Regions from separate parts of the Azospira inquinata genome, predicted to be linked through region 1. Evidence: riboswitches for the same ligand, from Rfam matches in the RefSeq annotation. Region 1 holds a riboswitch; the other holds the start of a gene.

Evidence for each region. Region 1 has a riboswitch for S-adenosylmethionine ahead of Azoinq_RS11920 (O-succinylhomoserine sulfhydrylase). Riboswitches for the same ligand answer to the same signal wherever they lie in the genome.
Region 2: it holds a riboswitch for S-adenosylmethionine, as region 1 does, so the genes downstream of both, metX (homoserine O-succinyltransferase MetX) here and Azoinq_RS11920 (O-succinylhomoserine sulfhydrylase) in region 1, are expected to answer to the same signal.

Annotation. Positions count from the first base shown of each region.
Region 1 is NZ_CP064782.1:2,602,990-2,607,859, reverse strand. Features, by position in the region: gene Azoinq_RS11925 (ABC transporter substrate-binding protein) at 86-1,237, shown strand; gene Azoinq_RS11920 (O-succinylhomoserine sulfhydrylase) at 1,345-2,532, opposite strand; SAM riboswitch at 2,606-2,683, opposite strand; gene purF (amidophosphoribosyltransferase) at 2,709-4,256, opposite strand; gene Azoinq_RS11910 (CvpA family protein) at 4,304-4,798, opposite strand; gene Azoinq_RS11905 (SPOR domain-containing protein) at 4,811-4,870, opposite strand, start outside.
Region 2 is NZ_CP064782.1:1,422,978-1,427,847, reverse strand. Features, by position in the region: gene Azoinq_RS06530 (PTS sugar transporter subunit IIA) at 1-85, shown strand, start outside; gene Azoinq_RS06525 (HPr family phosphocarrier protein) at 120-398, shown strand; gene ptsP (phosphoenolpyruvate--protein phosphotransferase) at 398-2,155, shown strand; SAM riboswitch at 2,211-2,285, shown strand; gene metX (homoserine O-succinyltransferase MetX) at 2,344-3,471, shown strand; gene metW (methionine biosynthesis protein MetW) at 3,482-4,078, shown strand; gene Azoinq_RS06505 (AmpG family muropeptide MFS transporter) at 4,246-4,870, shown strand, end outside.

The DNA.
Region 1 (4,870 bases):
CCCGCCCCCTCATTGTGCATCGCAATACCCCTGCAATCTGCCCCTGTTAGGGTAGCGCCCCTTATCCCTGCGACCTGGAGTCTCCATGTCCTCCCTTGCTACTCTGGCCCGGCGCTGGCGTCACTGGCTGCCCCGGGCCCTCCTCCTCACCCTGGGGGCGGCCAGCCTGCCCGTACCTGCCCACACCGCCGAATCCCAGACCCTTCGGGTCATGCAGGCAGCGGACCTGACCGGTCTGGGGGCGGATTTTGGCCGGGACTACACCACCGGGGCCAAGGTTTATTTTGACTATGTGAACGGCAACGGAGGCATCAACGGCCGCCGCATCGTCTATCGCTACAAGGATTCGGGGGGCTCGCCCCAGCGCAGCGTGGCGGAGGCCCGGGATTTCCTCCGGGACGGGGCGGATGTGCTGTTCGGCTTCACCGGGGACGACACGGTGGCGGCTTTGGCCCGGGACAGCGGTATCCGGGCCGCCGGAGTCCCCCTCTTTGCCCCGGTGGCCGGGGCCTCCCCCGTGGGGCCCAAGGAGGGGGTGTATTTTCTGCGTAGCGACCTGGGCCAGGAAATCCGCGCCCTGGTCTCCCATCTCACCACCGTGGGGGTGAAAAGCTTCGGCGTGGCGGCCACGGACGATGATTACGGCCGCAATGCGGTGCGCCTCCTGGAAGGGGAACTCAAGGCCCACCAAGCCCGGCTCCTGGGCCGGGCCCACATGAGCCTCCAGGGGGACGGGCCGGACCGGGCCGCCCAGGAGCTGCTCCGCTCCCGGCCCCAGGCCGTGCTGGTCCTGGCGGATACCCTGGCCGTGGCCCAGTTCGTCAAACGCTACCGGGCGGCAGACCCGGGGGCCTTTCTCTGCGCCCCCTCCCAGGTCAATGTGCGCACCCTGATCAGCATTGTGGGCCCCCAGACGGCCCGGGGCCTGATCGTCACCCAGGTGGTGCCCGACCCCCACGCCATTCTCCCGGTGACCCGGGAACATGTGAAGCTGATGGGCATCTACACGGACGAGCCCGTGTCCCAGGCCACTCTGGAAGGATTTCTCGCCGCCAAGGCCCTGGTGCAGAGCCTGCGCCGCACCCGGGACCTGTCCCATAGCGGCATCCAGCAGGCCCTGCGGGAATCAGGCCGCCTGGACCTGGGAGGCTTTAACCTGAACTTCGGCAAAAGCCCTCGCCCCTCCAACTTCGTAGAAGTGACCGTGGTGAGCCGCAATGGCCAGCTGCTGCGTTGATCGGCAAGGCGGCATCGGAACGGCCCGCCCTGTCGCCCTGTCGCCCTGTCGCCCAATAAAAAACCGCCTCTAGGGCGGTTTTTTATTGGGTATTCCCGGAACCGTCTTCAGGCGGCATCCAGCCCCCGGGACAGGTCGGCCTGGAGGTCTTCCAGGGCTTCCAGGCCCACGGCGACCCGCAGCAGGCCATCGGAAATGCCTGCCGCCGCCCGGGCTTCCGGACTGATACGGCCATGGGTGGTGGTAGCGGGGTGGGTGATGGTGGTCTTCACATCCCCCAGATTGCCCGTAATGGACAGCAGGCGGCAGGAATCCACCACCTTCCAGGCCCCTTCCCGCCCCCCTTTGACCTCAAAGGAAAGAATGGCGCCCCCGGTCTTTTGCTGGCGCTGGGCCAGGGCGTGCTGGGGATGGGACTCCAGCCCCGGGTAATAGACCCGGGCCACCTGGGGATGGGCTTCCAGCCACCGGGCCAGGGCCAGGGCGTTGGCGGACTGGCTGAAGAGGCGGATTTTCAGGGTTTCCAGGCCCTTGGCCAGCACCCAGGCATTGAAGGCGGAGAGGGTGGGACCGGCGGTACGCAAAAATTTATACACCTCGTCGGTGAGGGCTTTGGGGCCTACTACCGCGCCCCCCAGCACCCGGCCCTGGCCATCCAAATATTTGGTGGCGGAATGGACCACCAGGTCCGCCCCCAGGGCCAGGGGCTGTTGCAACACCGGGCTACAGAAGCAGTTATCCACCGCCAGAAGAATGCCGTGGGCGTGGGCCAGTTCGGCCAGGCCGGCGATGTCCCCCACTTCGGTCAGGGGATTGGAAGGGGTTTCCAGGAAAAAGAGCCGTGTTTCTGGACGAATGGCAGCTTCCCAGGCCCCCGGGTCCGTGGCCGGCACAAAGGTGGTGGTGACGCCGAACCGGCTCATGATATTGCCGAAGAGCTGGATGGTGGAGCCGAACAGGCTAGCGGAGGCCACGATGTGGTCCCCGGCCTTGAGGTGCGCCATGACCAGGGAGAGGATGGCGGACATGCCGCTGGCCGTGGCCACCGCGGCTTCGCCCCCTTCCAGGGCCGCCAGCCGTTCCTGGAACAGGCTCACCGTGGGATTGGAGAAGCGGGAATAAACGCAGCCTTCGTCTTCCCCGGCAAAGCGGGCCGCCGCCTGGGCGGCGCTTTCGAAGACAAAGCTGGAGGTGAGATAGAGGGCTTCGCTGTGTTCGTTGAACTGGCTGCGCTGGGTTCCGGCCCGGATGGCCAGGGTGTCCTGTTGCCAGGAATTCTGTTCTTGGTTGTCCATCGTTTTCTCTGTCGCTGAGGTCACATAAAACGAAAAGCCCGCCAGGGCCAAAAGCCAAAGCGGGCTTGAAACGGTGGGCTGTTTCCGGCGCGCTTTAGCGGTATTTGTGAGGCGCCCGCAAGCTGTCGGTCAAATCGGCGCCGTGGATTGAATGCTAGAACCGGACGGGCTTCAGGTCAACGCTCCGCCCCGGCTTCGTTATCCACCAGATTCAGGTCCATCTGCTGGGAAGCGCTGCTGTCTTCTTCCCCGCTGCCAGCCTTGGCCTTAGTGCCCCGGCCGTTTTCCACCTGATCCAAATATTCGGCGGTCACGTCCCCGGTAATGTACTTGCCGTCGAAACAGGAAGTATCGAAGCAGGTCAAAGCCGGATTGAGGGCCCGAACCGAATCCTTCAGGGCGTCCAGATCCTGATACACCAGGGCGTCCGCCCCGATTTCCTTGGCGATTTCCTCGTCGTTGCGACCGGTGGCGATCAGCTCGGCCCGGGTCGGCATATCGATGCCGTACACGTTGGGGTAACGCACGGGGGGCGCAGCGGAGGCGAAATAAACTTTGAGGGCCCCGGCAGCCCGGGCCATTTCCACGATTTCCCGGCTGGTAGTGCCCCGCACGATGGAATCATCCACCAGCAGGACCCGCTTGCCCTTGAATTCCTGGGAAATGGAATTGAGCTTCTGGCGCACGCTCTTTTTCCGGGTGGATTGGCCCGGCATGATGAAGGTGCGGCCGATATAGCGGTTTTTCACAAAACCTTCCCGGTAGGGCCGCTTCAGGGCCTTGGCCAGCTGCATGGCGGAGGGCCGGGAGGAATCGGGGATGGGAATGACCACGTCGATGTCCGCCGGGTCCATGCACTGGCGGATTTTGTCCGCCAGGAATTCCCCCATGCGTAGCCGGGTCTCATAGACGGAGACCCCGTCAATGACGGAATCGGGCCGGGCCAGATAGACGTATTCGAAAATACAGGGAGCGTAGGCGGGCTTGTCAGCGCACTGGTGGCTGGACAGGTTGCGTTCCTGGTCGATGAACACCGCTTCCCCGGGGGCCACGTCCCGCATCACTTCAAAGCCCAGGGTGTCCAGGGCCACGGATTCGGAGGCGATCAGGTATTCGGTGCCGGCAGGGGTCACATTGCGGCCAATGACCAGGGGACGGATGCCGTAAGGGTCCCGGAAGGCCAGCAGGCCATAACCGGCAATCAGGGCCACCACGGCGTAGGCGCCTCGCACCCGGCGATGGACCCCGGCCACGGCCCGGAAAATGGTGTCCGTATCCAGACGCACACCCTTGGCCGCCGCTTGCAGCTCGTGGGCCAGCACGTTGAGCAGCACTTCCGAGTCGGAATTGGTATTCACATGGCGCAGGTCCTGCTCAAACATTTCCTGGCGCAGTTCGGCGGAATTGGTCAGGTTGCCGTTGTGGCCCAGCACAATGCCGAAGGGGGAATTGACGTAGAAAGGCTGGGCTTCCGCGAAATTGAAAGCGGAACCGGCCGTGGGATAACGGCAATGGGCGATCCCCGCATTGCCCGGCAAGGCCCGCATATTGCGGGTGCGGAATACGTCCCGCACCAGCCCCGGTCCTTTGTGCATGTGAAAAGTGTTGCCTTCGGCCGTGGCGATGCCCGCCGCGTCCTGGCCCCGGTGCTGGAGCACCATGAGACCATCGTAAAGCAACTGGTTAACCGGCGTGGTTGCGACAACCCCGAGAATACCGCACATAGAGACACCACCTGTCAGTTACAAAACTATTTCGCCGGCAGCCCAGGCTACCGGTACTTAATCCGCTTGGCCATGGTTTCCGGCAGCCAGGGTTTGCTCATCAGGACCGCCGTTTCAAAGGGGGGCGCCAGCTTGGCCTCCACCCACCAGTGCTGCTTGGGCAGGGAGGTCATGCCCCCCACGGCCACCAGCAGAAAAACGATCAGGGCGCCCCGTCCCAGGCCGAACAGCACCCCCAGGAAACGGTCCGCCACGCTTAAGCCCAGGGCTTTGACCAGACCTTGAACGGCCAGGCGCAGGAGGGCCAGCAAAATCAGGACGCCGACAAAAACCGCCACATAACCGGCCACCAGCCGCCACACCGGGTCTTTGACCGCGTGGCTGAAAAAGGTCTCCCCCATTTCCGGGCCGAAGCCTTTGGCCGCCAGAAAGGCGATGACCCAGGCCAGGAGGGCCACCAGTTCGCCGATGACACCGCGCCAGAGGCCCAACAACAGGGACGCCGCCAGAATAGCCAGGGTGGCGTAATCAAAAAAAGTCATGAAAAGCGCGTCTTACTTCCCGGCAATGACGCCGCCCACACCGATTTTCTTCATCTTTTCCAGGGCCTTTTC
Region 2 (4,870 bases), 1.2 Mb from region 1:
CCTCAATGACCGTAATTTGCCCGCCGCCCCCCTGGCGGCCCGGGCCCTGACCGCGGCCGTGGAATGCACGGCCATCCTGGAATAAGCCTTTCCCCCGACGCCGACAACGCGGAGATGCCATGAGCCAGACCTGCCGTAACGAAGTGGAAATCGTCAATAAGCTGGGGCTACACGCCCGAGCTTCGGCCAAGCTGACCCAACTCGCCAGCAAATTTTCCTGCCAGGTGTGGATGGAACGGAATGGTCGCCGCATCAACGCCAAAAGCATCATGGGGGTGATGATGCTGGCCGCCAGCAAGGGTTCCAAGGTGTTGCTGGAAACCGAGGGCCAGGACGCCCAGGAGGCCATGGACGCCCTGGTGGCCCTGATCGCCGACAAGTTCGGGGAGGGCGAGTGATGCCCTTGGCCACGGCCAGCCAGCACGTCAGTTTTACCCTCCACGGTTTGGGCGTTTCCGGCGGCATCGCCATCGGCAACGCCCAGCTCATGTCCTACGCCACCCTGGAGGTGGCCCACTTGGTGTTGAATCCCCGCCAGATCGAGAAAGAGCTGGCCCGCTTTGACGCGGCGGTGGGGTCGGTGCGCCAGGAGCTGCTGGAATTGCGCCAGAACACGGAAGGCGCCCCGGCGGAACTGGGGGCCTTCGTGGATTTGCACGCCATGATCCTGGCCGATCCGGAACTGGCGGAGGCCCCCAAGAAAATCATCCGGGAACGGCGCTGCAATGCGGAGTGGGCCCTGGTGCAGCAGATGGAAGCCTTGGTGAAGCAGTTTGAGGCCATGGGCGACCCCTACCTGCGGGAACGCAAGGCGGATGTGATTCAGGTGGTGGAACGGGTGGTCAAGGTGCTCCTGGGCCGGCCCGGACGCACGACCCTGAAGCCCCGCAAGGGCCTGAAGACGGAAGAGCAGATTATCGTCGCCCACGATCTGGCTCCCGCCGACACCATCGGCTACAAGGACCAGCATTTCGCCGGTTTCATTACCGAAGTGGGGGGCGCCACCTCCCACACCGCCATCCTGGCCCGCAGCATGGCTACCCCGGCCATTGTGGGCCTGCCCCGGGCCCGGGACCTGATCCGGGACGGAGAACTGATTATCGTGGACGGCACCCGGGGCGTGGTGATCGTCAATCCGGATGACCGGGTGCTGGAGGAATACCAGCTGCGCAAGAGCGAGCTGGAACTGGAGCGGACCAAGTTAAAGCGCCTGAAGACAGCCCGGGCCACCACCATCGACGGGGTGGATATCGCCCTCTACGCCAATATCGAACTGCCCTCCGACGTGGAGGCGGCCAAGGAAGCGGGGGCCGAGGGCATTGGCCTGTTCCGTACCGAATTCCTCTACCTGAACCGGGGCGACATGCCCACGGAGGACGAGCAGTTCGAGGCCTACCGCAAGGTGCTGAAGGGCATGGAAGGCAAGCCGGTGACCATCCGCACCTTCGACCTGGGGGCGGATAAAAGCTTGGTGGATTTGGACCGGGTGAAAACCAATCCGGCCCTGGGTCTGCGGGCCATCCGCCTGCAACTGGCCGAGCCCAAGATGTTCCACACCCAGCTGCGGGCCATTCTCCGGGCCTCCCGTTACGGCAAGGCGAAAATCCTCATTCCCATGCTGGCCCACGCCCATGAGATTGACGCCACCCTGGTGGCGGTGCAGCAGGCCAAACAGAGCCTGCGGGAACAGAAACTGGCTTTCGACGAGGGCATTGAAGTGGGGGGCATGATCGAAATCCCCGCCGCCGCCCTGGCCATCGGCATGTTCCTGCGCCGCCTGGATTTTCTCTCCATCGGCACCAATGACCTGATCCAATACACCCTGGCCATCGACCGTTCCGACGAACAGGTGGCCCACCTGTACGACCCCCTGCACCCGGCGGTGCTCATGCTCATGGCCCATTCCCTCTACAGCGGGGAAAAGGCCGGGCTGCCCGTCTCCGTCTGCGGCGAGCTGGCCGGGGACCCGGCCATGACCCGCCTGCTCCTGGGCATGGGCCTGCGCATTTTCTCCATGCACCCCACCCAGATCCTGGAAGTGAAGCGGCAGATTCTGAAAAGTGACGTTTCCCTCCTGGGCCCGGTGGTGCGCAAAATCCTGCGCTACAACGAGCCCCAGAAAATCCGGGAACAGATCGAGAAAATCAACGTCTGACTTTGCAGGGCCCGGGCCGGAGCCGGTTTGCACCGCTCCCCGGGCTTGGTTATCATGCTGCTCTAGCGCCGATTTGAACCAACAGCTTGCGGGCGCTTAAAAAATGCGGCTAAAGCGGGACCGACGCCCTGTCCGAGCCGATCCTAGCTATCGCAACTCCGACAGGGCTTATTGTTTTCAGGAAAACGATGTCGCCAAAGCATTCCGTCGGCGCCGTGAGCCCCCAAAAGGCCCGGTTTGCCGAACCCATCCGCCTCGCCGGGGGCTTTGAATTGCCCGGCTACGATCTGGTCTATGAAACCTACGGCACCTTGAATGGGGATCACTCCAACGCGGTGTTGGTCTGTCACGCCCTGTCCGGCAGCCACCACGTGGCCGGCTATTACGCCGACAACCCCAAGAATGTGGGCTGGTGGGACAACCTGGTGGGCCCGGGCAAACCCCTGGATACGGATAAGTTTTTTGTGGTGGGGGTGAATAACCTGGGGGGCTGTTTCGGCTCCACCGGCCCCATGTCCCTCAATCCGGCCACCAGCAAGCCCTATGGGGCCGAATTCCCCGTGGCCACGGTGGAGGATTGGGTGGAAACCCAGGCCCGGTTGGCCGATCTGCTGGGCATTGAGCAGTGGGCGGCGGTGCTGGGGGGCAGCCTGGGAGGCATGCAGGCCCTGCAATGGACCCTGGCCTACCCGGACCGGGTGCGCCACGCCCTGATCATCGCCTCCGCCCCCAAGCTCACGGCCCAGAACATTGCCTTTAACGAGGTGGCCCGTCAGTCCATTCTTTCCGATCCGGATTTCCACGGCGGCAACTACTACGACCATGGCGTGGTGCCGGCCCGGGGCCTGCGCCTGGCCCGCATGGTGGGCCATATCACCTATCTTTCCGACGATCAGATGGGGGAAAAATTCGGCCGCCAGCTCCGGGAAGGGGTGCTCAAGTACAGCTACGACGTGGATTTTGAAATCGAATCCTATCTGCGCCATCAGGGGGATAAGTTCGCCGGCTTTTTCGACGCCAACACCTATCTCCTCACCACCAAGGCCCTGGATTACTTCGATCCGGCCCGGGAGTACGACGGCGACCTGAAGGCCGCCCTGGCCCGGGCCCGGGCCAATTTCCTCCTGGTCTCCTTCACCACCGATTGGCGTTTTGCGCCGGAGCGCAGCCGGGAAATGGTCTATGCCCTGCTCCACAACGGCCGCAACGTCTCCTACGGGGAAATCGACTGCAATGCGGGCCACGACTCCTTCCTGCTCACCGATCCCCAGTATCACGGGGTAATGCGCACCTACTTCCAGGGCATTAAGGTTTGAGGCGCCTACCATGACCAATAACGCAATCGACCGTTTTGACTTCGACGCCATCGCCAACTGGATCGCCCCCGGGGAACGGGTGCTGGATCTGGGCTGCGGCGACGGTTCCCTGCTGGGCTATCTGCGCGCCCAACGGGGCATTCGGGGCTACGGGGTGGAAATCGCCCCGGACAAGGTGCTGGCCTGCATGGCCAACGGGGTCAATGTGATTCAGACCAACCTGGATCAGGGCCTGGTGGAATTCGAGGACGGCTTTTTCGACCACGTCATCATGTCCCTCTCCCTCCAGACCGTGAAGCATACGGAGCGTCTGCTCCAGGAAATGCTCCGGGTGGGGGCGGAAGCCGTGGTGTCCTTCCCCAACTTTGCCTACTGGCGCCACCGGCAGGCCATTCTCAATGGCCGTATGCCGGTCTCCAAGGACTTGCCCTACCAGTGGTACGACTCCCCCAACGTGCGCTTTTTCACCATTGCGGACTTTGAGGCTCTGTGCCGGGAGCAGGGCATCGTCATCAAGGAGCTGAAGGCCTTCGATAACGGCAAGGAAGTGACGGAAGAACCCAATTTCCTCGCTAGCATGGCCCTCTGCCGCCTGGGACGGGCCTAAAATGGCGGACCTGGAGCCCCATCGCTTCAGGTCCGGCCCGGTGTGGGGCCCTGTCCCCCTGCCCTCTCCGGCCCCCAGGGGCCGGTTTTTCATGGGGCGCTCTCCTTGCCCTACCCGTCTTCCCCTTTTTCCCCAGCCCCGGGGCCCGGCGCCCCTTTCTGCTTCCTATGAATCCTGATTCCCCCACCGCCCCGTCTCCCTGGCGGGCCCTGTGCACCCGGCGCATGCTGGTCTGCGTTTTTACCGGCTTTACTTCCGGCCTGCCCCTCTACCTGCTCCTCAACCTCCTGCCCGCCTGGCTGCGCAGCGAGGGGGTGGATTTAAAGACCATCGGCTTTTTCGCCCTGGTCCAGTTTCCCTATACCTGGAAATTCCTCTGGTCCCCCTTCCTGGACCGCTTCGGCATTCCCTGGTTGGGCCGTCGCCGGGGCTGGATGCTGGTGACCCAGCTGGGCCTGCTGGGAGTGATCGGTGCCCTGGGCGGCCTGGCGCCCCAGACCCAGATGGGGGCCATCATGGCCCTGGCCGCCCTTCTGGCCTTCCTTTCCGCCACCCAGGACATCGCCCTGGACGCCTTCCGCCGGGAAATTCTGGGGGAAGCGGAACTGGGTCTGGGCAACTCGGTGCACGTCAATGCCTACCGGGTGGCGGGCCTGGTGCCCGGCTCCCTCTCCCTGATCCTGGCGGATCACCTGCCCTGGGCCCTGGTGTTCTGGATCACCGCCCTGTTCATGGTGCCGGGCATGGTCATGGCAGTGCTGGTGAAGGAACCCGCCGCCGGGGAAGGAGCGC